Regions from separate parts of the Psychromicrobium lacuslunae genome, predicted to be linked through region 1. Evidence: riboswitches for the same ligand, from Rfam matches in the RefSeq annotation. Region 1 holds a riboswitch; each other region holds the start of a gene.

What was found. Region 1 has a riboswitch for thiamine pyrophosphate ahead of thiC (phosphomethylpyrimidine synthase ThiC). Riboswitches for the same ligand answer to the same signal wherever they lie in the genome.
Region 2: it holds a riboswitch for thiamine pyrophosphate, as region 1 does, so the genes downstream of both, thiM (hydroxyethylthiazole kinase) here and thiC (phosphomethylpyrimidine synthase ThiC) in region 1, are expected to answer to the same signal.
Region 3: it holds a riboswitch for thiamine pyrophosphate, as region 1 does, so the genes downstream of both, UM93_RS11850 (ECF transporter S component) here and thiC (phosphomethylpyrimidine synthase ThiC) in region 1, are expected to answer to the same signal.
Region 4: it holds a riboswitch for thiamine pyrophosphate, as region 1 does, so the genes downstream of both, thiO (glycine oxidase ThiO) here and thiC (phosphomethylpyrimidine synthase ThiC) in region 1, are expected to answer to the same signal.

Annotation. Positions count from the first base shown of each region.
Region 1 covers NZ_CP011005.1:1,333,079-1,338,504, forward strand. The annotation lists gene trmD (tRNA (guanosine(37)-N1)-methyltransferase TrmD) at 1-222, opposite strand, end outside; gene rimM (ribosome maturation factor RimM) at 223-750, opposite strand; gene UM93_RS06255 (RNA-binding protein) at 902-1,144, opposite strand; gene rpsP (30S ribosomal protein S16) at 1,146-1,571, opposite strand; gene UM93_RS06265 (hypothetical protein) at 1,769-2,197, opposite strand; gene UM93_RS06270 (VOC family protein) at 2,216-3,091, opposite strand; TPP riboswitch at 3,176-3,285, shown strand; gene thiC (phosphomethylpyrimidine synthase ThiC) at 3,284-5,071, shown strand; gene UM93_RS06280 (GNAT family N-acetyltransferase) at 5,099-5,426, opposite strand, start outside.
Region 2 covers NZ_CP011005.1:2,744,271-2,749,696, forward strand. The annotation lists gene UM93_RS12855 (flavin monoamine oxidase family protein) at 1-480, opposite strand, end outside; gene UM93_RS12860 (TetR/AcrR family transcriptional regulator) at 701-1,399, shown strand; gene UM93_RS12865 (VOC family protein) at 1,428-1,847, shown strand; TPP riboswitch at 2,028-2,118, shown strand; gene thiM (hydroxyethylthiazole kinase) at 2,113-2,934, shown strand; gene thiE (thiamine phosphate synthase) at 2,931-3,584, shown strand; gene UM93_RS12880 (bifunctional hydroxymethylpyrimidine kinase/phosphomethylpyrimidine kinase) at 3,581-5,062, shown strand; gene UM93_RS12885 (S1 family peptidase) at 5,208-5,426, shown strand, end outside.
Region 3 covers NZ_CP011005.1:2,508,488-2,513,913, forward strand. The annotation lists gene UM93_RS11835 (UDP-N-acetylglucosamine 1-carboxyvinyltransferase) at 1-6, opposite strand, end outside; gene UM93_RS11840 (energy-coupling factor transporter transmembrane component T family protein) at 98-871, opposite strand; gene UM93_RS11845 (ABC transporter ATP-binding protein) at 868-2,391, opposite strand; gene UM93_RS11850 (ECF transporter S component) at 2,394-3,008, opposite strand; TPP riboswitch at 3,047-3,158, opposite strand; gene UM93_RS11855 (DUF4235 domain-containing protein) at 3,283-3,543, opposite strand; gene UM93_RS11860 (hypothetical protein) at 3,553-4,062, opposite strand; gene UM93_RS11865 (DUF11 domain-containing protein) at 4,069-5,426, opposite strand, start outside.
Region 4 covers NZ_CP011005.1:1,827,167-1,832,592, forward strand. The annotation lists gene UM93_RS08475 (hypothetical protein) at 1-298, shown strand, start outside; gene UM93_RS08480 (thiazole synthase) at 295-1,065, opposite strand; gene thiS (sulfur carrier protein ThiS) at 1,068-1,304, opposite strand; gene thiO (glycine oxidase ThiO) at 1,301-2,449, opposite strand; TPP riboswitch at 2,443-2,558, opposite strand; gene thiE (thiamine phosphate synthase) at 2,679-3,365, shown strand; gene UM93_RS08500 (ferritin-like fold-containing protein) at 3,386-4,003, opposite strand; gene UM93_RS08505 (RNB domain-containing ribonuclease) at 4,105-5,426, shown strand, end outside.

The DNA.
Region 1 (5,426 bases):
CAGCAAGGATTCAAGGGCCAGCGCCCAGGGTTCTGGCTTCATCACCATTCCGGCACCGCCACCGTAAGGAGTGTCGTCGACGGTTCGATGACGGTCCGTGGTGAAGTCACGTAGATCATGCACGCTCAGGTTTAGCAAACCGTCCTGTCGTGCCTTGCCGATCAGGCTGAGTTCCAACGGCGCTAAATACTCAGGAAAAATGCTGATCACATCAAGGCGCATTTAGTCAGCCGCCCCGTCCTGAGACTCCCGATTTAACTCGAATAAACCATCTGGTGGGGTGACCAGCACGAAACCTTGCTCAGGGTCCACCTCCGGCACTATTTCATCGACGAAAGGAACCAGCACTTCCTCACCGTCATCGGTGGTCACCACAAGCAGGTCTTGCACCGGCATCACCCGCAACGCGCTCACCACGCCGATTTTGCGGCCGGCCAGCCGAACCTCGAGCCCCACCAGCTCGTGTTCGTACCACCCCTCTTCGGTCTCATCCTCAACGTCTGCGGTTTCGATGAAGAGTTTGGTACCGCGCAGTTCCTCGGCTCGATTTCGATCAGGCACCTCGGCAAAGCCGAGCAGCAAGGTGTCCTTGTTCCAGCGAGCCTGGTTGACTGTCAATTCGCCGTGTTCCTGAGTGTTGAAAATGACCCCGCGGACAAACCGCTCCTCCGGTGCATCGGTAAACAGTTCCACCGTCACCTCGCCGCGTATCCCATGTGGTTTACCGATCCGGGCTACTTGAACCTGCATACTTCTCCTGATCTAAGTTCAGCGACTCTCAACTCAACGATGAGGTTCTTAAAAAGAGAGGGCTCCGGCTAATGCCGGAGCCACAATCTTAGCGTGTTGCTCAGAAACCACCGATGCTGCGCAATGACTCACGCGGCTCGGGTTTCCGAACCTAGCGACGCCGGTCAGTATCGACGACGTCCACCCGGACCTGATCGCCACCGGCGAGGGCACCGATCACAGTCCGCAGAGCTCGCGCGGTGCGGCCTTGACGGCCAATCACCCGACCCAAATCCTCTGGATGAACCCGGACTTCTAGGGTCTCGCCGCGACGGTTATTCCGCAGCGCGACCTGCACGTCATCGGGGCTATCCACGATGCCGCGAACTAGATGCTCCAGAGCCTCAGCCAACAATTTACTCAGCCTCGGTGGTCTCTGCCGGAGCCTCAGCGGCTTCTTCGGCCGGAGCCTCTTCAGCCTTCTTCTTCGAGGTGATAGCTTCCTTCACGATCACCGAAGACTTCTCCGGTGCTACGAAAGCTTCTTTAGCGGTCTTGGTCTTCAAGCGGCCTTCCTGGCCGGTGAGTCCCTTGAACTTCTGCCAGTCACCGGTGATCTTGAGGATCGCGGCAACCTGCTCGGTGGGCTGAGCACCCACTGAAAGCCAGTACTGAGCCCGCTCCGAGTCGACCTCGATGAACGAGGGCTCTTCGGTGGGGTGGTACTTACCGATTTCTTCGATCGCACGGCCATCACGCTTGGTGCGTGAGTCGGCGACAACAATGCGGTAATACGGTGCGCGCATCTTACCGAAGCGCTTAAGGCGAATCTTTACGGCCACTTTTGTGGTCACTCCTGTTTCTGAAACGGGTCGAATCCTTGATCACGCTCCCGTGGGGCGGGCCGATTCCAAAGGATTCTGAAAGGACACAATGCGCGCACGGAGAGAGGGGCCGTGCGGATCGAGTACCTGATTATTATGCCAGATCCTTGATCTTCAGGCGAACCCGCCGCGCTACTTTCCGGTTTGCGCTCGGTTTAGGCATTCAGGAAGTACAAAGCCAACCTGGAGTCCTCATCCGCTGCAGCAATTTTGGCGGCAAAACTGGCCACTTGCTTGACCAGTCGATCGGCGGTCTGTCGGGGTTCTTCAAACTCCTCGGAGTCCGCCCATTCGGTGATCAACTCGTCGAGGCCTTCTGGGTCTTCCAAGTTGAGCAGTTCGGCGAAGACCTCGGTAACCGCATCGGGAACCACTAATAACTGATCCAGATCAACGTCGACCATGCCGAGTTCGGGTTTAACTCCGGTGGCATGTACTTTCTTCGCCGCCAACTCCGCGAGAATCTCAAGCTCCAGATCTGTCACGTCGCCAAAGTCAATGAGTTCAGCAGGCTGTGCCCCTTGAGATCTGGCATAATTACTGGCCTGTCGGTGATCTGCGATGAAAAGTTGATTTGTGGACATCCCGGCCTTCTTTCGACTCTAAGCGACTGTGTCCAGAGTAACCCGGATCCGGTTCAGCCAGGGGTCTTCAAAACGCAATTCGACTCCCGTGTTAGCGGTGGCAACGCCGTGGTCTTTCAACCTCTGCTCAAGGGCGCCCAAATCATCGGCGGTCGGCAATGAGATCCGTACCTCGGCCAGGCCAAGAGTGTCCTTCCGCGGCCCGGCTCCCCGAGAGTTCCAGACGTTCATGGCCATATGGTGGTGATAGCGGCCAGCGGAGACGAAGAGCGCTTGGTCATGCCAGCCGGCTGTCCTTTCGAAGCCCATCGTGTGCACATAGAAATCTTCTGCTCTCGCAACGTCGCCAACTTGCAGATGGACGTGCCCGACGGCGGCAGCGGCCTCCCCTTGGCCTTGCACCGCTGCCTCACTCAAATTCTCACTCAGAAAATGTTGCGGACTGAGTGGATTACTCGCCATCTGCACGGTATCGCCATCCCAGTTCCAGGTGTCCCGGGGACGGTCAAAGTACAGCTCAATACCGTTACCTTCTGGGTCATTGAAGTAGAAAGCCTCACTCACCAGATGATCTGCGCTGCCCACAAAAAGGCTTGGATCGAACTGGGCGGCGCTAGCTAGCGTCGCTGCCAGTGCTGCCCGATCCTCAAAAAGCAGCGCAGTGTGGAATAGCCCGGCTTCTCCCCTACCGGGCAACTGAAGATCATGCGCGTCGCTGAGCTTGACCAGTGAGGTGCTCCCCCGACCGAGCTCCACCCCTTGGGCACCCTCGTTGAGGACTTGCAAGCCCAATGCCCGCTGGTAATAGTCGGTCATTGCAGCCAGATTCTGCACCTTAAGGGTGACGGTTTGCATGGCCAGTCCGGCCGAGAGCAGGTCTTGATCAGTAGTCATACTCGATTCAATTAGTTGAAGCTTCAATTTATTCCTGACCACTCCGCGTCCCACACCTTCCCCAAGGTTTATCTGCTAGCCTCTTGCTATCCACACGGGTGCCCTTGGCAAAGGGCTGAGATCGGGCTGTTCCGCCTGCGACCGTTCGAACCTGTCCGGGTCATTCCGGCGAAGGAAGTAGGAAGTACTGCTATGTCTGCAGATCTATCCGAGCATCACACTGCCCAAAATCACCCCTCCCATACCTTGGATCACCTGGAGGAGGGCGAATTACGGGTACCGGTCACCAGAATCGCCTTGGACGATTCACCCGAAGGGGCGAATCCAGACTTCGTGACCTATCGAACCGCTGGCCCGGGCAGCGATCCGATCCGCGGCCTACCACCACTGCGCGCCGACTGGGTCTCCGGGCGTGGTGACGTCGAAACTTATCAGGGTCGAGGCCGCGAGCTTTCCGACGATGGCCGCTCGGCGGTGCGGCGCGGGGCGGCCTCGGCCGAATGGCAAGGAGCCAAACCGGAACCCCGGCGCGCAGTTTACGGTCGGCGGATCACCCAGATGCACTACGCGAAGGCTGGAGTGATCACCCAGGAGATGCGTTTCGTCGCGCTACGTGAGGATTGCGATGTCGAACTGGTCCGTTCCGAAGTTGCCGCCGGCCGGGCCATTATCCCGAACAACATCAACCACCCGGAATCCGAACCAATGATTATTGGCAAGGCCTTCTTGGTCAAGATCAACGCCAATATCGGCAACTCGGCGGTGACCTCGTCAATTGCCGAGGAGGTCGACAAAATGCAGTGGGCCACCCGCTGGGGGGCCGATACCGTGATGGATCTTTCCACCGGCGACGATATTCACACCACCCGAGAGTGGATTATCCGCAACTCTCCGGTGCCGATCGGAACCGTACCGATTTACCAGGCCTTGGAAAAGGTCAACGGAGATGCCTCCGCGCTGAGTTGGGAAATTTTTCGGGACACCGTGATCGAGCAGTGCGAGCAGGGCGTGGACTATATGACCATCCATGCCGGGGTTTTGTTGCGTTACGTGCCGCTGACCGCGAACCGGGTCACCGGCATTGTCTCCCGTGGCGGCTCAATTATGGCGGGCTGGTGCCTGGCTCATCATCAGGAGAACTTCCTCTACACCCACTTTGACGAACTCTGTGAGATCTTCGCCCAGTACGACGTCGCTTTCTCGCTGGGCGATGGCTTGCGTCCAGGCGCCACCGCCGATGCGAACGATGCCGCCCAGTTCGCCGAGCTGGATACCTTGGCGGAATTGACCGCGAGAGCCTGGGAATTCGATGTCCAGGTGATGGTGGAAGGCCCCGGCCACATCCCCTTCCACCTGGTAAGAGAGAATGTGGAACGGCAGCAAGAGCTTTGCAAGGGTGCGCCGTTCTACACTCTGGGACCTTTGGTCACTGACATTGCCCCGGGGTATGACCACGTGACCTCGGCGATTGGGGCTACCGAGATTGCCCGCTACGGCACCGCCATGCTTTGCTACGTGACGCCCAAAGAGCACCTTGGCTTGCCGAATAAAGACGATGTGAAGACCGGCGTGGTCACCTACAAGATCGCTGCCCACGCCGCCGATCTGGCTAAGGGACACCCCGGGGCGCACTTACGAGATGACGCTCTGTCCAAGGCACGCTTCGAATTCCGCTGGAAGGATCAATTCTCGCTCTCGCTGGATCCGGCGACCGCCGAGGCGTTTCACGATGAGACGCTGCCCGCCGAGCCAGCGAAAACCGCTCACTTCTGTTCGATGTGCGGGCCGAAGTTCTGCTCAATGCGGATCTCCCAAGATATTCGCGCCGAGTTCGGTGGAGCTACCGAGCAGGCGACTCTGGTTGCCTCAATCGAGGAGATGCAGGCCGGCTTGAGGGCGAAATCGGCCGAGTTTATCGCCGCTGGGGCGGAAATCTATCAGCCACGGGAAAAAGATCCGATCGGTGCTCCTCAGAACTGAGGCAGCCGAGATTGAGCTTGGCTTGGGTTACAGCGCTGCCACCATCACCACGCGGGCACCTAGTGCATCCAGGCCAAGCTCAGTCTCACGCTGGCGTAGCGCCGCCAGCCCAGCCGAGAAGTCCTCCAGCGTCACGAAACCCGCGGTTGAGTAAAACGGGGCGTTGAACGAAACATCTCGAAAAGTGCATAAAGTCATCTCTTGATAGCCTGCACGCGCAGCCCAAGCCTTTGCCGTCTCCAGCAGAAAACGCCCAAGCCCTTGCCCAGCCGCCGGCGGCAACACCGAGAGCTGCTCCAGGTGCGCCTCGCCATCGATCTCCTCGATCCTGGCTAGGCCGAAGATTCTGCCATCA
Region 2 (5,426 bases), 1.4 Mb from region 1:
CTCTTCATCATCCGACTGCTGACGCAACCAGTGGTGAAAGGAAATCGTGTCGAGCTCACGGGCCCTGGGGTGCGCCCAGGGCTCCTCGGCGCCAATCTCGGCGGCCAGTTCATCCAACAGCACGGTGAGCTTCTCCATCTCGGCTGCGGTATGCGCCGAGACCGGGAACAATTCGCCGGTATAACGGGTGCGCTGCCCCTCGGCCGAGAGATAGACCGACTCACCCTCGCGATAGCGGCTAAACGTCTGCAGGCCGAGTTCTTCGAGTAGGCCGAGCAACGCGGTCTGATCAGGCGAAACCCACTGTCCGCCGATTTCGAGGGTGGCACCGTCGATCTGATTCGTCCAGGTTCGACCTCCCACCCGGTCCCTCGCCTCTAACACCACGACGCTCAGACCGGACTGGCGCAGCTTACGAGCGGCGCTCAGACCCGAGGGTCCGGCTCCGACAATGACGACATCTCTGCTCAATACGCTCATGACTCCCCTTGCAACTCTGCTCTCGGTAGCTAGTGCCCACTACCCGTATTACCGCCACAGCTAGCGACTACAGCTAGCTGCCTATAGTTAGGCGCCTGCCATTAGGCGTTGACAATTAAATGAATATAATTCATTTAATTGTAGCTTACGTCACATTTGGCAAAAAGGACAGCCTGCTATCGGATGAGATAATCGATTCTTGACTTCTGGAGGAAATAACATGGCGAGTGACCCGGCAGGGCGGCAGAGCGAGGTCCGCCGAAAGGCCGGTCGACCGACTAAGGCGGTGCTTGAGCTTGGCCGGATCACTCAGACCGCGCTCAAGCTGGTCCGTCAGGAGGGCTACCAGGGTCTCACCATGTCGGCGCTTGCCAAACGTCTCAATGTGGCGCCCTCAGCGCTCTACAACCACGTGCGCTCAAAACAGGAGCTGCTGATCCTGATCCAGGATCACCTGATGTCCTTGGTTGAGGTAGCCTGTTTCGACAGCAAGCCCTGGGATGAAGCCATTCAAGACTGGGCTCGGTCGTATCGCGACGTCTTCGCCCACCACACTCCGCTGATTCCATTGATAGCGGTCCAGCCGATTACCAACTCCCCGCAGACGTTGAGGATCTATGAAGCAGTGGCGCGGGGCTTTCAGCGCGCGGGCTGGCCTGAGGATGAGATCGTGAATGCCATTGTCGCGCTGGAATCCTTTATCTTCGGCTCGGCCTTGGACGTCACCGCCCCGGAGAATATTTTTGATGTCGGCGAGCTGCAGGCGGAGGCACCGGTGATTAGCCGTGCGGTGGCCAGCAGGGAAACTCGCTTTGGTCGCTACACCGCGGCCCCCGCTTTCGAACTGGGCCTGGCAGCAATCATCCAAGGCTTGCGCTGGCAGCTATCGACCTTGTCGGAGGGCCGCAGTACGATCTGAGTAACCATTCACACATTGGAGGATTCAGATGGCCACTCGACTCAACCCTTACATCAGCTTCAACGGCAAAGCGAAGGAGGCAATGGAGTTTTACCAGTCTGTACTTGGCGGCGAACTGACCTCCAGCACCTTCGGCGAATTCCAGGCACCGGTGGAGCCAGCAGAACTCGATTTGATTATGCATTCCCAACTGGAAACCCCTAGCGGCTTCACCCTGATGGCCTCGGACACTCCGGCGCATATGGGTGAACTCAAGGAGGGCAATAACTTCTCAGTCTCGCTCAGTGGCGACGACGATGCCGAGCTACGCGGTTACTGGGACAAGCTCACCGAGGGCGGCACCGTCTCAATGCCGCTGGAGAAGGCCCCCTGGGGTGACTCCTTTGGCATGCTCACCGATAAATTCGGTATCGACTGGCTGGTCAATATCACCGGCGCTGCTGAATAACAGGCAATAACTAGCGGAAGCGGAGAGCCGCGGCCACTCACCGCGCGGGTCGGTTTGAACACCACTTCGGTGCTCGGGCCGGCCCTTCGCTATTAACACCTAGCAGCACCCCCCAGCAGCACCCCCCCAGCAGCACCCCCCAGCAGCTCTGTTGGTAGCCGGTGCGCTATCGTGGTGTTAACACGTGACACGGGGTGCCCCGAAGGCTGAGAACACACCCGTCGAACCTGATCTAGTTCGTACTAGCGAAGGGATGTCGCGCACCATGCGCACGCCAGAACAACTCCTCAGCTTCAGCCAGTCTGCCCTGCTTGAACTGCGCGAACGCTCTCCCCTGGTGCAATGCATCACCAATACCGTAGTGACCAACTTCACCGCTAATGTGCTGTTGGCGCTGGGGGCAGCGCCCGCCATGGTTGACATTCCGAAGGAGGCTGGCTCTTTCGCGGAGCTTGCCTCCGGCCTGCTGATCAATCTCGGCACCCCGCATGCCGAACAGCGTGAGGCAATGCTTGAAGCGGTTTCGGGCGCTAACCGCGCGGACAGCCCTTGGCTGCTCGATCCGGTGGCGGTTGGCTCGTTGCCAGTCCGGACGGCACTTGCGCAACAACTCCGCGGGCTACGCCCTAGCGTGATTCGCGGCAATGCCTCCGAAATCATTGCGCTGGCCGGGAGCGGCAGGGGCGGGCGAGGCGTGGACGCTGCCGACGAGGTGGCGGCTGCACAAGAGTCAGCTATCACTCTAGCTGCTGCAGGGAGTGTAGTTGCGGTCTCCGGCCCGACAGATTTAATCCTTGACCAGCAGCAGCGGGTGCTCAGCTCCAACGGAACGCCAATACTGACCAGAATCACCGGCGGAGGATGCGCGCTAGGGGCGGTGATGGCGGCTTTCGCCGGATTGAGCAACGATCGGCTGGCCAGTACTGTCGCTGCCGTCTCGGTCTACACCGTGGCCGCCGAGATCGCTAGCAGTAACAGCCAAGGACCGGGCAGTTTCGCCCCCGCCTTCCTGGACAGCCTGGCCTCTATCGGTCCCGATGACCTGGCCGCCCGTGCCAAACTGACGGTTGTGCAGGTCGGCCAATGACCCTTGATCTTTCTATCTATCTGGTCACCGATTCGAAACAGGCTGCAGCACAGGGACGCCCACTCGCTGAGATAGTGCATCAAGCGGTGGCCGGCGGAGTAACCATTGTGCAAATCCGTGAAAAGGACGCCCCGGCGGCAGCTTTTCTCAAAACCGTGGGCGAGGTGGCAGCAGTCTTACCGAGCCACGTTCCACTGCTAATCAATGACCGAATCGACATCTTCCTGGCGGCTCGGGAATCGGGCATTAAGGTCGACGGCGTGCACCTTGGGCAGGCTGATCTGCCAGTCTCACTGGCTCGGAAGATCCTGGGCCCCGAGGCGGTCATCGGTTTGAGCGCCGGCACCGTTGAAGAACTGCGGTCGGCCGCCCAAGAACCAGGGCGCGTCGATTACATTGGCATCGGAGCCCTGCATCCAACTTCCACAAAGCTCGATGCCCCACCGGCACTGAGCCTGGCAGGCTTCAGCGCACTGTTGGAGTTCTGCACTCTCCCGGCGGTGGCCATCGGCGGCGTAAGGGTCGAAGATCTGCCCGGTCTCCGTCAGGCCGGGGCAGCCGGGGCAGCGGTGGTTTCCGCCATCTGTTCGGCGGCGGACCCCCAGCTCGCCGCCCGTCAACTCTCAATCGCCTGGCGAGGAAAAGCATGAGCAGTCAAATACTAGACACCTCAACCACCGAGATTCCCCGGGTACTCAGCATCGCCGGCACCGATCCAAGTGGTGGCGCAGGAATCCAAGCCGACCTGAAGAGCATTGCCGCGCAAGGCGGCTATGGCATGGCCGCGGTGACGGCCTTGGTAGCGCAGAACACTCAAGGGGTGCGCTCGGTACACCTTCCGCCGGTCGAATTCCTCGCCGAACAGCTCAACGCAGTCAGCGATGATGTGCAGATCGACGCGGTCAAAATCGGCATGCTGGCCAATCAACAGGTGATTGCGGTGGTCGCTAAATGGCTTGAGCAACAACGACCGCCGATTGTGGTGATCGACCCGGTGATGGTGGCCACCAGTGGTGATCGGCTGTTGGATGCCGAGGCCGAAGATGCGCTCCGGAAGTTGCTGAGGTACGCCGATCTGGTCACCCCAAATCTGCCCGAGCTTGCCATCCTCAGCGACTCGGCCCAGGCCACCGACTGGGCCGAAGCACTTGAGCAAGCAACCAAGCTATCGCTCAAGTTTCAGGTCGCCGTGTTGGCCAAAGGCGGACACCTCGATGGGGACCTTGCCCCAGACGCACTGGTTGAGGGAACCACGATCAGTCATTTCCCGGGCCGCCGGGTACAAACCAGCAATACCCACGGCACCGGCTGCTCGCTTTCCTCAGCCTTGGCGACCCGTCGCGCGGCCGGTGAGACCTGGCCGGAAGCGGTGCGGCAAGCCAAACGCTGGCTGACCGAGAGTATCCAGCACGGCGCAGACCTTCGAGTTGGCCAAGGTAGCGGTCCAGTCAGCCACTTTGCCGGACTCTGGCAGCGCGGCGGCCTGGAAACCGCACCGACCGCCGCTGAGCTAGAACAGGATTGGTGGCAGCGGATCGCCCCAGTCCGCGCCGATATTGATGCGCTTCCTTTTATCGATGGCCTTGCCAGTGGCACTCTAGAGGACTCGGCGTTCCGCTGGTACTTAGCCCAAGACGCACTTTATCTACGCGATTACTCTCGGGCTTTGGCTGAAGCGAGCCGGCTAGCCCCGACCACCCGAGAACAGGCATTCTGGGCAAATAGTGCGCACGGCGCGATTGTTACCGAACTTGAGCTCCATGAAAGTTGGATTCCGGCCGGAAACATGTTTGAACACCAGCCAAGCAAGACCACAACCGGTTACCTGAACCACCTTAACGCGGCGAGGGACAGCTACCCGATTCTGATTGCGGCATTACTGCCCTGCTTCTGGCTGTATCACGATGTGGGTACCCGGTTGCAGGTGGCCTCGCACCCCGAGCATCCCTACCGTAGCTGGCTGGAGACCTATGCTGACCAGTCCTTTGCCGAAGCCACCCGGCAGGCCATCGACTTGGTGGTGACGGCAGCGGCTCAGACTACTACCGAGATTCGTGCGCGGATGCTGCAGGCCTTCATCGTCTCCGCCGAGTACGAGCGAGACTTCTTCGCCGCCCCCTTGCGCTGAGCTCTCGGAGTGACCAGAACACCCCACTGTCAGTCAATTTGCAGCTAATTGACAGCTAGCTGGCAGGCTGCCAGCTGTGGATTCCCCTAGGGTTTTTAATAGCAATCATTTGTTGATTAGGGGACAACTACCACGAAAGGCAATAATGCGTAAAACTGTCAAAGCGACGATGCTTGGGCTGGCCGCACTTGGCCTCATCCTGACCGGAGGGGCGACCGCGAACGCAGCCGTACCTTCCCCCGAAATCGTCGGCGGGACCACCGCCAGCATTAGCGACTTTGCACCCATCGTCGCAGTCAATCAAGCCTCCAACGGAGATAACTGGTGCGGCGGCACGCTGGTCGCACCCACCAAGGTACTCACC
Region 3 (5,426 bases), 1.2 Mb from region 1:
AGTCACAGGAAGAAAATATCACAAAACGCATATTGATGACGAATTTCTTGCTAAAGATTCGATAACGTCAAGAAAATAGTCGTGACATGCGATAAATCTAACGTCCCCACACCACGTTCCAAGCACCCAAGCTGATCGAAACCCAGACCGCGAGAGCCGAAACGAGCACCCCGAAGGCAATGATCAGCACGTCACGGCCGGAAAAGCTGCTTTCCCGAGCCCAACTACGTTCTTTGCCACCGAAACCGCGGGCTTCCATGGTGACGGCTAACCGGGTGGCACGGCGCACCGATTGGATCAAAAGCGCCATCGCTTGACCAAGATTAGCTTTAGCCCTGCTCAGGAACGAGCCACTGGCCCCCACCCCACGAGCTCGGCGAGCCATACTCAGCGTCTGCCACTCTTCGGCCATTACGCCAATCAGCCGCATCGCCGCGAGGGTGCCCATCACAAATCGCGGTGAAAGCCGCCATTTTTGCGCGAGTGCGGTAGCCAGGTCGCTGGGATCGGTGCTGAGCACCAGGAGTGCTGCAGGCAGGGCGATCGCTATACCGCGAACCCCAATCGCAATGCCGGTAGCCAAGGAACCCTCGCTAACACTGAGATACCCCCAGTCGAGCAACACTCGGCCAGAATCCGCCGAAGCCAAAGCAGTGCCCCAGGCAGCCAGGGTGAGCGCGACCAGGACCGGCCAGATCCGCTTCAGCAAAGTCCACCAGGAAACGCCGCTCAGCGGGAACACCACGAGCAAGCAAAGCAACACCACACTGCCGGAAACCCAATCCACCGAGAGAGCGAGCGAGAAGGTGAGCAGAAAAACCGCTACCAGCTTGCTCAGCGGGTTCGCCGCCGCCAACCAGCCGCCGTTCACCGGCCAGGCCTCCTCTCAGAGGTTAGTCGAGGGTCGGAAAGCCTTGACTCGGGTTGTTCAGGCATCAGTAGTTGCCTGCTGTTGAGCGCTTCAATGAACTGCTCGTCATGGCTTACCGAAACCACCGCGCTGCCTTCGAGCAGCGCTGTCCGGAGCAGTTCGATGAGGGCCGCCCAGGTCAGCGCGTCCTGTCCGAAGGTGGGCTCATCGAGGATCAATAGCTTTGGCTTGGCCGCCATCACGGTGGCCACCGAAAGTCGGCGCTTTTGACCGCCGGAGAGGGTGAATGGATTCGCTTCGGCAAAGTCAGCCAGGCCCAAGGCCTCAAGCAATTCATCGACTCGAGCGGCCCACTCCTTTTCGGCGCCCTCCTTTTCGGTGCCGCGGCGTCCTTGATGTCGCAGGCCGAAGGCAAGCTCGTCGCGCACATTTCCGGTAACAAACTGATGCTCCGGTTCCTGGAAGACACTGCCAATCCGAGCAATCAGATCTTTGGCTTTCCAGCTCCTCGGCTGAGCGCCAAGGCCATCGGCGAGTTCCGGCTCCGCCTTCAACACACCGGAAATCGGCTTGAGCAAGCCGCCAAGGGTGAGCGCCAGGGTGGATTTACCGCTGCCATTCGGTCCGGTAATTGCGAGCGCCTGACCGGCCTGTATTTCCAGGTTCAAGCCCTGCGCGGCAGCAACAGCTCTGCGACCTACTGCTAAGGACTCGGTAGTCATCAGCTGCCGGCCGGGTGTCGAGTTGAACGGCGGCAGCTCTGGCAGATGCTCGGGCAGCCAGATACCTTGCGCAGCCAAGGCTTCGCCCCTCGCTACTAGCACCTCCCTAGGAGTGCCGTCAGCTTCCAAACCGCCCTGCGCATTTAGCACCAGAACTCGGTCAACCTGGTCACGCCAGACCTCCACCCGGTGTTCCACCACGATCAGGGTGGCCGAGCGATCAGCCAAGGCGCTGGCAACAGCGTCGCGCACCTCGAGTACGCCCTCGGGGTCCAGGTTGGCGGTTGGCTCGTCGAGTAGAACCAATCCGGGTTGCATGGCCAGAATTCCGGCCAGCGCCAGCCGCTGTTTTTGACCACCGGAAAGCGAACTGCTCGGATGGTCAAGCGGCAGATCGAGGCCGACCGCGCGCAGCGCGTCGTTGACCCGCGGCCAGATCTGTTCGGGCGGTACCGAGAGGTTCTCCGCGCCGAAAGCGACATCGTCACCAACCCGGGGCAAGATCACCTGGGTCTCCGGGTCTTGCTGCATCAATCCGGCTCGGCCACGGCTTGCCCTGGGATGTGTGCCGTCCAGGGCCAGGGTGCCGGTTTCCTCAGCATCGCCGTCTCCCAGCACACCCGCTAAGGCGTGCAGCAGAGTGGACTTCCCCGAACCGGAAGGGCCTAGCAGCAGTACCCGTTCACCGGGCGCAATACTGAAGTCAAGTCCGTGCAGCACGGCTGCGGCACGATCGGCGCGGCGGAAAGACCAGTTCTCCGCCGTGATCCGCGCCGGGCCAGATCTGGTTGCCGGCACGCTCAGACGATCGGTTCCCGATGCGCGTTCCTGGCTCCCAGGCTTGATAACGCCCCGGTGCGCGCGAGTCCGCGAGTAGCCAGCCAAGAGAGCAGTCCAGCGATCACGGCGCCAGAAATCATGCAGAAGACGATGTAGACGGCTTTGAAATCAGCTGTGTATTCGATGTTCCAGCCCCAGAGCAGGAAGCAGTCGTTAATGCCACACATGAGGCCAGCCGCCGCTCCGGCCAGCACCGAGGCGGGAAGCCGCCAGGAACGGTAGCGGAAAGCAGCGAAGACGAGTTCGGCGCCCAGGCCTTGCAAGATGCCGGAAAGCAGTACTGTGCCGCCATAGGGGGATCCGGCAATGAGTTCGCCGGTTGCGGCCACCATTTCGCAGAACAGTGCCGCGCCAGGTTTGCGGATCACTAGCCCGCCGAGCACCGCCGGGATGAACCAGCCACCGGACCAGAGCGCGCTGAGCGGCGGGTATCCGGCGGAAAGCACACTAATTCCGGTGGCCAGAGCCGACCAGGCCCAGAAAATGACGCCACCGGCGACCGCAATCACCGCGGCGACCACAATATCCACTACTCGCCAGCGGTAGCTAACTGGGGTTGAGGTTGTACTAGTCATGCTTCCTCCTTTTCAGGAGGGGCGGCGGGCTTTCACACGCCGAAGAGCGCTCGACTCCCTTCGCCGGTACTAACCGGATCAGGTTCGAGGGTCTGCGGTTATCCGCACTCTCAGCGCCCACCTCGCGGCGGCGCTCCCCTGTCGTAACTTTGCTGTCTAAGTTTACACCGACTTAACCCACACCGAGTGTGCAGATCTACATCTTAAAACAGGGTCATAAGATGTAGATCTGCACACTCGGCCGGTGGAACGAGGTGACTGGGTGAGGAGCTGCTTAGGTCAGATCCCGGGACTTATTGAACTTGGCAATGGCGCGCTGCGCGCCTCGACCGGTCAGGGTCTGGATGATCGCGGCGACCGTAGCTGAGACGATCGCGAAGGTCAGCGCGGAACGCAGGCTATGTTCCAGGTTCTCGCCGTCCTTGGGCGGCGCATTCCCGGTGGTTTTCGTCCAGATCGTGTCCACCAGCTTATTCGCGGCGAAGCCGGCGCCGAAGCTGATTCCCGCGGCCAAAAGTTTGAACAACAGATTCATGTCTTCAGCCTACTTCAGAGTTCCAGCTTGCGCGGTCAAGATGCAATTGACCGGCTGCTGATAGGACAGCTGAGCGTTGACTTTCCAGTCCTTACTCTCACCGGCTGGGACGCCCTTGAGCACCACGACGCCGCGCGCCATCACATCCGAACTCGCCGTCACCCAATCCACGGTGACCACCAGATCAGCGGTTTCGGCCGTCGAATTTTTCACCTTGCCACTCGCAGAAACGGCGCCCGGTTTGGTGGAGCACTGAGCCAAGGTGGTGTTGGCCCGGATACCTTTGGCACCGTCCAGCGCTGGAATCTCGGGCAACTGCGGAGAGATCAGCCCTTGACTGGCCTGGGCGCTCGAACTGCTCGGTGCACTACTGGAGTTCGAGTCCTTGGACTCCCCTGGGGTACAAGCTGCCAAACCGAGAACCGTCAGCGTCGCCACCGCAATGCTGGCGATGCCGCCAGCGCCAGGCAGACCGCCCTTACTCATCGGGATGCTGTCTTTTCCAACTCGGTATTTCATAATCTCCTAGGAGTTGTTCTTCCGGCGGCGTGCTGCGAAAAGCACCAGCAGGATGCCGATCAAGAGCACCGCTCCGCCTGCACCGAAGAGCCAGATATTGTCGACACCGGTGTTCGGTAGCGGCTTGGTCTTCGGGTCCAGCGCGGTCTTCACGCTCGACGGCGGCGAGACAACCGGTGATTTGCCGTTACTGCTTCCGGTCGCGGTGGCGGTATTGAAGACGGCTCCGGCAGCCACGTCAGCGGCGCTGATCCGGTAGGGATCCGAGGTGCAGGTCACCGAGCTGCCCGGTGCGAGCTGAGGCACCGTGCAGTTCAGCTTGACCCCAGCGTTGCTGAGCAGCTGATCGGTGACACTCAGTTTGAGCAGCGTGGTGTTGCCAGTATTGCTCAGCGTAAAGCTGTAAACAATGGTGTCTCCAGCATCTTTCCGGCCATTGCCATTGGCGTCCTGTACCGCTCCGGCCTTCTTGAGTAGCTGCAGGCTAGACGTCGGATCCAAATTCTTGGTCACCGAGTCCGGATCGCTGACAATCGGTTTGCCGTCCGGCGTCTTGCCGCCAGCGGTCGCAGTGTTCTTGACCGCCCCGGCATCCACATCGGCCTGAGTGACCGTGTACAGCGCGCTGCAGTCGGTGCTAGCACCCGCTGCCAAGCTTGCCGCAGCACAGCTGACCTTCACCAGTGGATCGTTCACGGCGACGCCCGTGACCGTGCGAGTCCCGGTGTTCTTTACGGTGAAGAGGTACTCAATGCTGTCCCCGGCGTCGAGCTTTCCGTTCCGGTTCAGATCCTTGGTCTGGCCGATCTTCTTCTCCAGGCTGAGGCCGTCACGCACCGTGAGCGGCTGGGTTGCCGTTGAGGTCACCGAATCGATCTTCGTCTCGCCGTGCTGCGCCGTGGCTTGCGCGGTATTCACTACCTCGCCGATATCAGTATCAGCTTGGGTGATCGAGTATGTCGCGGTGCAGTCAACGCTCTCGCCGGGCGCGAGCTCGGTGCTCGGGCAGGAGATCTGCACCCCGGCCGCGGTCAGTTTGCCATCGGCAACACTCACCGCGGTGACCGGCACATTGCCGGTGTTCTGCACGGTGAATTTGTAGTCGATGCTGTCCCCGGTGGCCAGCTGGCCGTCGTTATTCAGGTCGTGGGTGCCCGCGATCTGCTTTACAAAGCCCAGCATGGGCTTCTGATCGAGCGGCACCGTGACCCCGGCGGTGGCCTCAGCAACCGCCGAGCCATCTGGCTTATTGCCATTGACTACCGCGACGTTCTTGACGCTACCGTTGTTGATGTCTTGCTGGGTCAACGTATAGATCCCGGAACAATTCATCGATTCGCCGGGAGCCAACACGGTAGATTTGC
Region 4 (5,426 bases), 490 kb from region 1:
TGATCTGGTGGTCATCGCGCTGATCTCGGTGGGCCTGGGTGCAATTGTCTGGGCAGCCGATAAGAAACACCACAAATACGGCATGCTGCTGCCCTCGGCCATTGCCGTGGTTGCCGCGATGCTGACCTGGATCATCACCGTTTCGGCGGGGCTGTCCTATAACCCGGGTTGGACCTGGGTGCCGTGGATCGCCTCACTGGTCGCCGCAATTCTGTTCTCCACGGTAGCCTCCCTGCTGCTCAGCCGGAACCGCAGCACCTTCGATACCGCTAGGTTAACGGCAATTTTGAAGCGCTAAAACTCCACCCTGCCCAGCATGCTCGAGGAAGCTAACGCTTGCTGACGACGAGGAATCCGCCCGGATAGCGCGGCTAACCGGCCCGCGATCACCGCGTGCCGGAACGCCGCCGCCATCCGGGCGGGATTCTCTGCCCGGGTGACTGCGCTCGCTAGCAAAACCGCGTCGCAACCTAATTCCATCGCTAAGCTGGCGTCCGAAGCGGTGCCAATTCCAGCGTCCAGGATCACCGGGATCGAGGCTCGCTCGGCGATCTGCGCAATATTATGCGGATTGAGAATGCCCAGTCCGCTGCCAATCGGCGAGCCGAGAGGCATCACCGCTGCCACCCCGAGGTCCTCTAACCGCCTCGCCAGCACCGGATCGTCATTGCTGTAAGCAAAGACCACAAAGCCTCGACGAACCAGCTCCTCCGCCGCCTCGAGCAGTTCCGGCGGATCGGGAAGCAAGCTGTCCTGGTCCGCAATAACCTCTAACTTGAGCCAATGAGTTTCTAGCGCCTCCCTGGCTAACTCAGCCGTCAGCACCGCCTCGCGAACCGTGAAACAACCGGCTGTGTTGGGCAGTGGCCGAATTGAATGCTCGGCCAGCAACTGAAAGAGCGAACTATCGGAACCGGCATGATGACGGCGTAACGCCACCGTGGTCAACTCGGTCCCGGAGGCGAGTAGGGCGTCGGTAAGTACTTGACGATTACTGGCACCGCCGGTGCCCATGATGAGCCGGGAACCCAGCGTGACGCCGTCAATCTGCAGAACATCTTCCATCGTTATCCTCCTTGTACCGCGGTCACCAGGTCCAACTCGTCGCTTTCATTGAGCTCCATTGCGGCCCAGCAACGACGCGGCACCAGCTCGCCATTGCGAGCCACCGCGATGCCGAGCCTGCCGCCGTCGCTTGGCTGGCCACTCTCAAATAAGCTCCGACCAGTGTGCAGCGCGACCAGCTCAAGCACTGTTGCGCCCGCCTCGAGTTCCTGCGCGCGGCGATTCACCATGATTTTCATCTGCCCGTTCCTCGATCCAGAAGGGGCGAACGCCGCCCGTCACCCTGTTTTTCCCTGAAGCGCTGCGGTCTAAAACCAAGCGGGGTCGCGGCCGGATCACCCGTCAATAACTGCAGCGATATTTCGGCGGCCAGCGGAGCAAGCAAAACTCCGTGCCGGAAGAATCCGGTGGCCAACAGCACCTGCTCAGACACCCGGCCCAGCAGCGGTGCATTATCCACGGTGGCTGGCCGAGCGCGCGCAGTCACCTCATTCAGCGCGAGCTCAGCAACCGCGGGGAGCAATGCTTGGGCGTCCCTCAGCAGAGCGTAGACAGCGCCCGCCGATGGCAGCGAGGAGGCGTCCTCGCGTTGGCTCGCGCCGATCACCAGGCTGCCGTCCTGACGCGGTACCAGGTACACCGAAGAGCCTCTTACCAGGGCACGAACGGTGTGACTAAGCAGCGGACTCAGCTCACCGGGCACCGAGAGTCGCAAGATATCTCCATGTACCGGCCGCAGCCGGGGCGCCAGTGAAGGGCCAAGCAATTCGGCGGCAGCCACCCCGTTGGCCACCACCACCTGCTCGGCCAGCACGCTCGAGCCATCCTCCAGATGCACCTTCCCCGGGCTCAACCGGAGCGCTCTGTGCCGCACTAAATCAAGCCCAGCGAGCAGCGCCATACAAAGTTTTCGCGGATCAACCTGGTGGTCGCCGGGCACGAAGTGCCCGCTCAACCCGGCCGCTAAAAATGGCTCCTGACTCCGGAGTTCCCGTGAGCTCACAGCTTGTGTTGGTACTCCCAGCTCGCTTTGCGCCGCCATTAACTCGACTAGGGCCCGCCGGTCCGCTGCGTCCACACCGAGCAGCAAGGTGCCTTGAGCGCAGTAACCAATATCGGCATCGAGCTGACTGGCGAAACCGGGCCAGAGCGCTGCAGAGCGCAACAGTTGCTCTTGCAACGCCTGCTCTTGGAAGTGGAACTCGGTCACCGGGGCCAGCATCCCGGCAGCCGCAAAACTGGCTCCGGAACCCGGGTCCGGATCAATAATGAGCACCGAATGTCCGGCTCGTTTTAGCCGCCAGGCAATGCTGAGGCCAATCACTCCGGCACCGATGACGGCGACGTCGACGACCCGGGCGCGAGCCACAGCTGGGACAGGCACAGTGTTTTCCTTCCCTACGCCGGTATGATCCGGATCAGGTATGACGGTCGGTGTGCTCGTTAGACACACCCTCTCAGCCCTTGGACGGCGGGCTCCCGCGGTGTCTTCAGTCTAACCGTCCGGCTTGCCGCTGCCCAGTTCCGCCCAGGTCCAGTTCCGCCCGGGCCCAGTTCGAGCGCAGTGCCAAAGCAACAAGGAATGCTGTCGGGCCAGCGGCTAGGCTGGTTGAGTGAACAGCCTTCTCGACGCCTCTCTATATTTGTGTACTGATGCCAGAACCGCTCGCGGCGACCTAGCCAGCTTCCTCGAGGAGGCTTATGCCGGCGGGGTGGACATTATTCAGCTCCGAGATAAGCAGATCGAGGCAGCCGCCGAGTTGGAGGCGCTTGAGGTGCTGCGGAGCGTTGCTGAGCGGCACGGCAAACTGTGGGCGGTTAATGACCGCGCGGATATTGCCTTACTTAGCACAGCTCCGGTGCTTCACCTTGGTCAGCAAGATCTGCCGGTTACCAGCATGCGCCAGCTGTTGCCTGAGGTGCTCGCCGGTTTATCTTGCCACAACCCCGCTCAGGTCGAACTCGCCCAGCACAGCCCAGTTGATTATTTCTGTGTCGGTCCGCTCTGGGCCACACCCACCAAACCCGGCCGGGACGCCGTCGGGCTGGAACTCGTTGAGTTCGCTGCCAGCCAGCACAGCGTCAAACCGTGGTTTGCGATTGGCGGCATCGATGAAACTAATATCCGTTCGGTGTTGGCCGCTGGTGCGAGCCGAGTGGTGGTGGTGCGCGCGATTACCGAGGCCAGTGATCCTCAGGCCGCTGCGGCCGAACTCAAGAGAGCAATCCGTGAAATCCATGAATTCCGTGAACTCGGTGAGAACCGTGAACTCGGTGAACTGGCGCCAGAGCAGAACTAAAATCAGCGCGGAACTGGTGATCAGGCGGTCAGCCCCAGCTGGCTCATCCGGCGAGAGTGCTGCTTGGTAAGGTCCGCCATAAGCTCTCCACGGAAACTGCTCTCTTCGGGCAGGAAGCCGCTTTCAATGCTGACGCGCTGAGCCTGGGTGAGCGCTTCGCCCACCAGCCTCCTCCCCCAAAGCGCCAGGCGGGAAGCTAGCCTGGGCTCATCATCAAGCATCTTACGCAGCCTGCCCTGCAATACCAGGGCCTCCCCTGGTGCCTGAATCTCGGCCACCAGATCACGGGTCGGAGTGTCCAGCAGCTGGCTGACCGCGGTGTAGAAGTCAGCGGAAATGGTATCGATGACATAGGCCTTCATAATCGACTCGTACCAATCAGCGGGTCGAGTGCGATCATGAAAAGAATCGATCGAGGCTTGAAAGGGCCGCATCACGCTCTCCGCCTCGTAGCCGAGGTCCGCCAGCCGGGCAACCACCAACTCGAAATGCTCAAACTCTAGCACCGCCATCCGGCCCAGTACTGCCCGGTCGTGCAGCGTGGGCGAGAACCTGGCGTCGGAGGACAGCCGCTCAAAGGCGGAGAGCTCACCGTAAGCCATCACGCCGAGCAAGTCGAGCACAAAACGATCCGTCATGAAGGTAACTTTATGCCTAAGCTCCCAGTTGCCACCGATCATGAACTTCCATACTGGCCTGGAGTTGACCTCGCTTTCTTTGATCGAGATAGGCTGAGCTGGTGCCTCACTCTCAGATTGTTGTGCCAGACGATGACGTCCAGCTCAAAGCAGCCCTTGCCCAGTTACGAGTTGAATTCAAGCTCGAGGAGCAGTTCAGCGACGAGGTGATGGCTGAGCTGTCCAACAGCCTGCAGCACCATAAGCTGCCCGAACTCGATCTCAGTCAGCTGCCCTTCATCACCATCGACCCACCAGGGTCAATGGATTTGGACCAGGCAATGTATTTGGAACGCACCCCAAGCGGTTACCGGGTGCACTATGCCATCGCCGACGTTCCTTCTTTTGTGCCGCCCAATGGCGCCTTGGACGCCGAAACGCGCCGTCGCGGTCAAACTATTTACACCCCCGACGGCCGGATCCCGTTGCACCCGGCTGAAATGAGCGAAGCCGCCGCCAGCCTGCTGGCCGATCAATTACGGGGCGCCTTCGTCTGGCAGATCGAGCTGGATCAGCAGGGGCAGACCTCGGCGGTCGCTGTGCGCCGCGCTCAAATCAAGTCGATTGCCAGGCTTGACTACCAGCAAGCGCAGCAGGAACTAGAGGCTGGCACCAGTTCCGACTACTTGAGCACTCTGCAGCTACTCAAAGAAATCGGCCAGTACCGCATTGAACTGGAGCGGCAACGCGGCGGCGCCAGCCTGAATACTCCCCAGCAGGAAGTGGCACACGCCAACGGTGGTTACCAGTTGATCTTCAGGCCAGCGCTGGCAATAGAGGACTGGAACGCGCAAATCTCGCTGCTGACCGGGATGGCGGCGGCTCAGCTCATGCTCGACGGTAAAGTCGGCTTGTTACGCACCATGCCAGCTCCGGATCAGGCTGCCTTGGAAAAATTCCGAGCACAGGCGGTGGCGCTGGGGAAACCGTGGCCCGCCGGAATGGCCTATGGGGAGTTTTTACGTTCCCTCGATATCGCCGATCCGCGGCAGCTTGCGCTGATGCATGCCGCCACCTCGCTTTTCCGCGGAGCCGCGTACACCTCCTTCGACGGGACGTTACCCGAACACACCGTCCAGGCAGCGGTTGCTGCCAGCTATGCGCACACCACTGCTCCCTTGAGGCGTTTAGTCGATCGTTTCGTGCTGACCACCTGTGCCGCGTTGAGCGCCGGTGAGCCGGTGCCGGACTGGGTGCGGGAAGCGCTCCCCCGGTTGCCGGAGTTGATGAGCGCCTCCGATCAGCTGGCCGGGCAAGTTGAGCGAGCGGCTTTGGATATCGTGGAAGCTGCGTTGCTCAGCTCGCATCTTGGCGAAGAATTCGACGCTGTGGTGGTAGCGGGTCCGCGAAAAACCGCCGGACGAGCCGAAGCGGCCAACGGCCC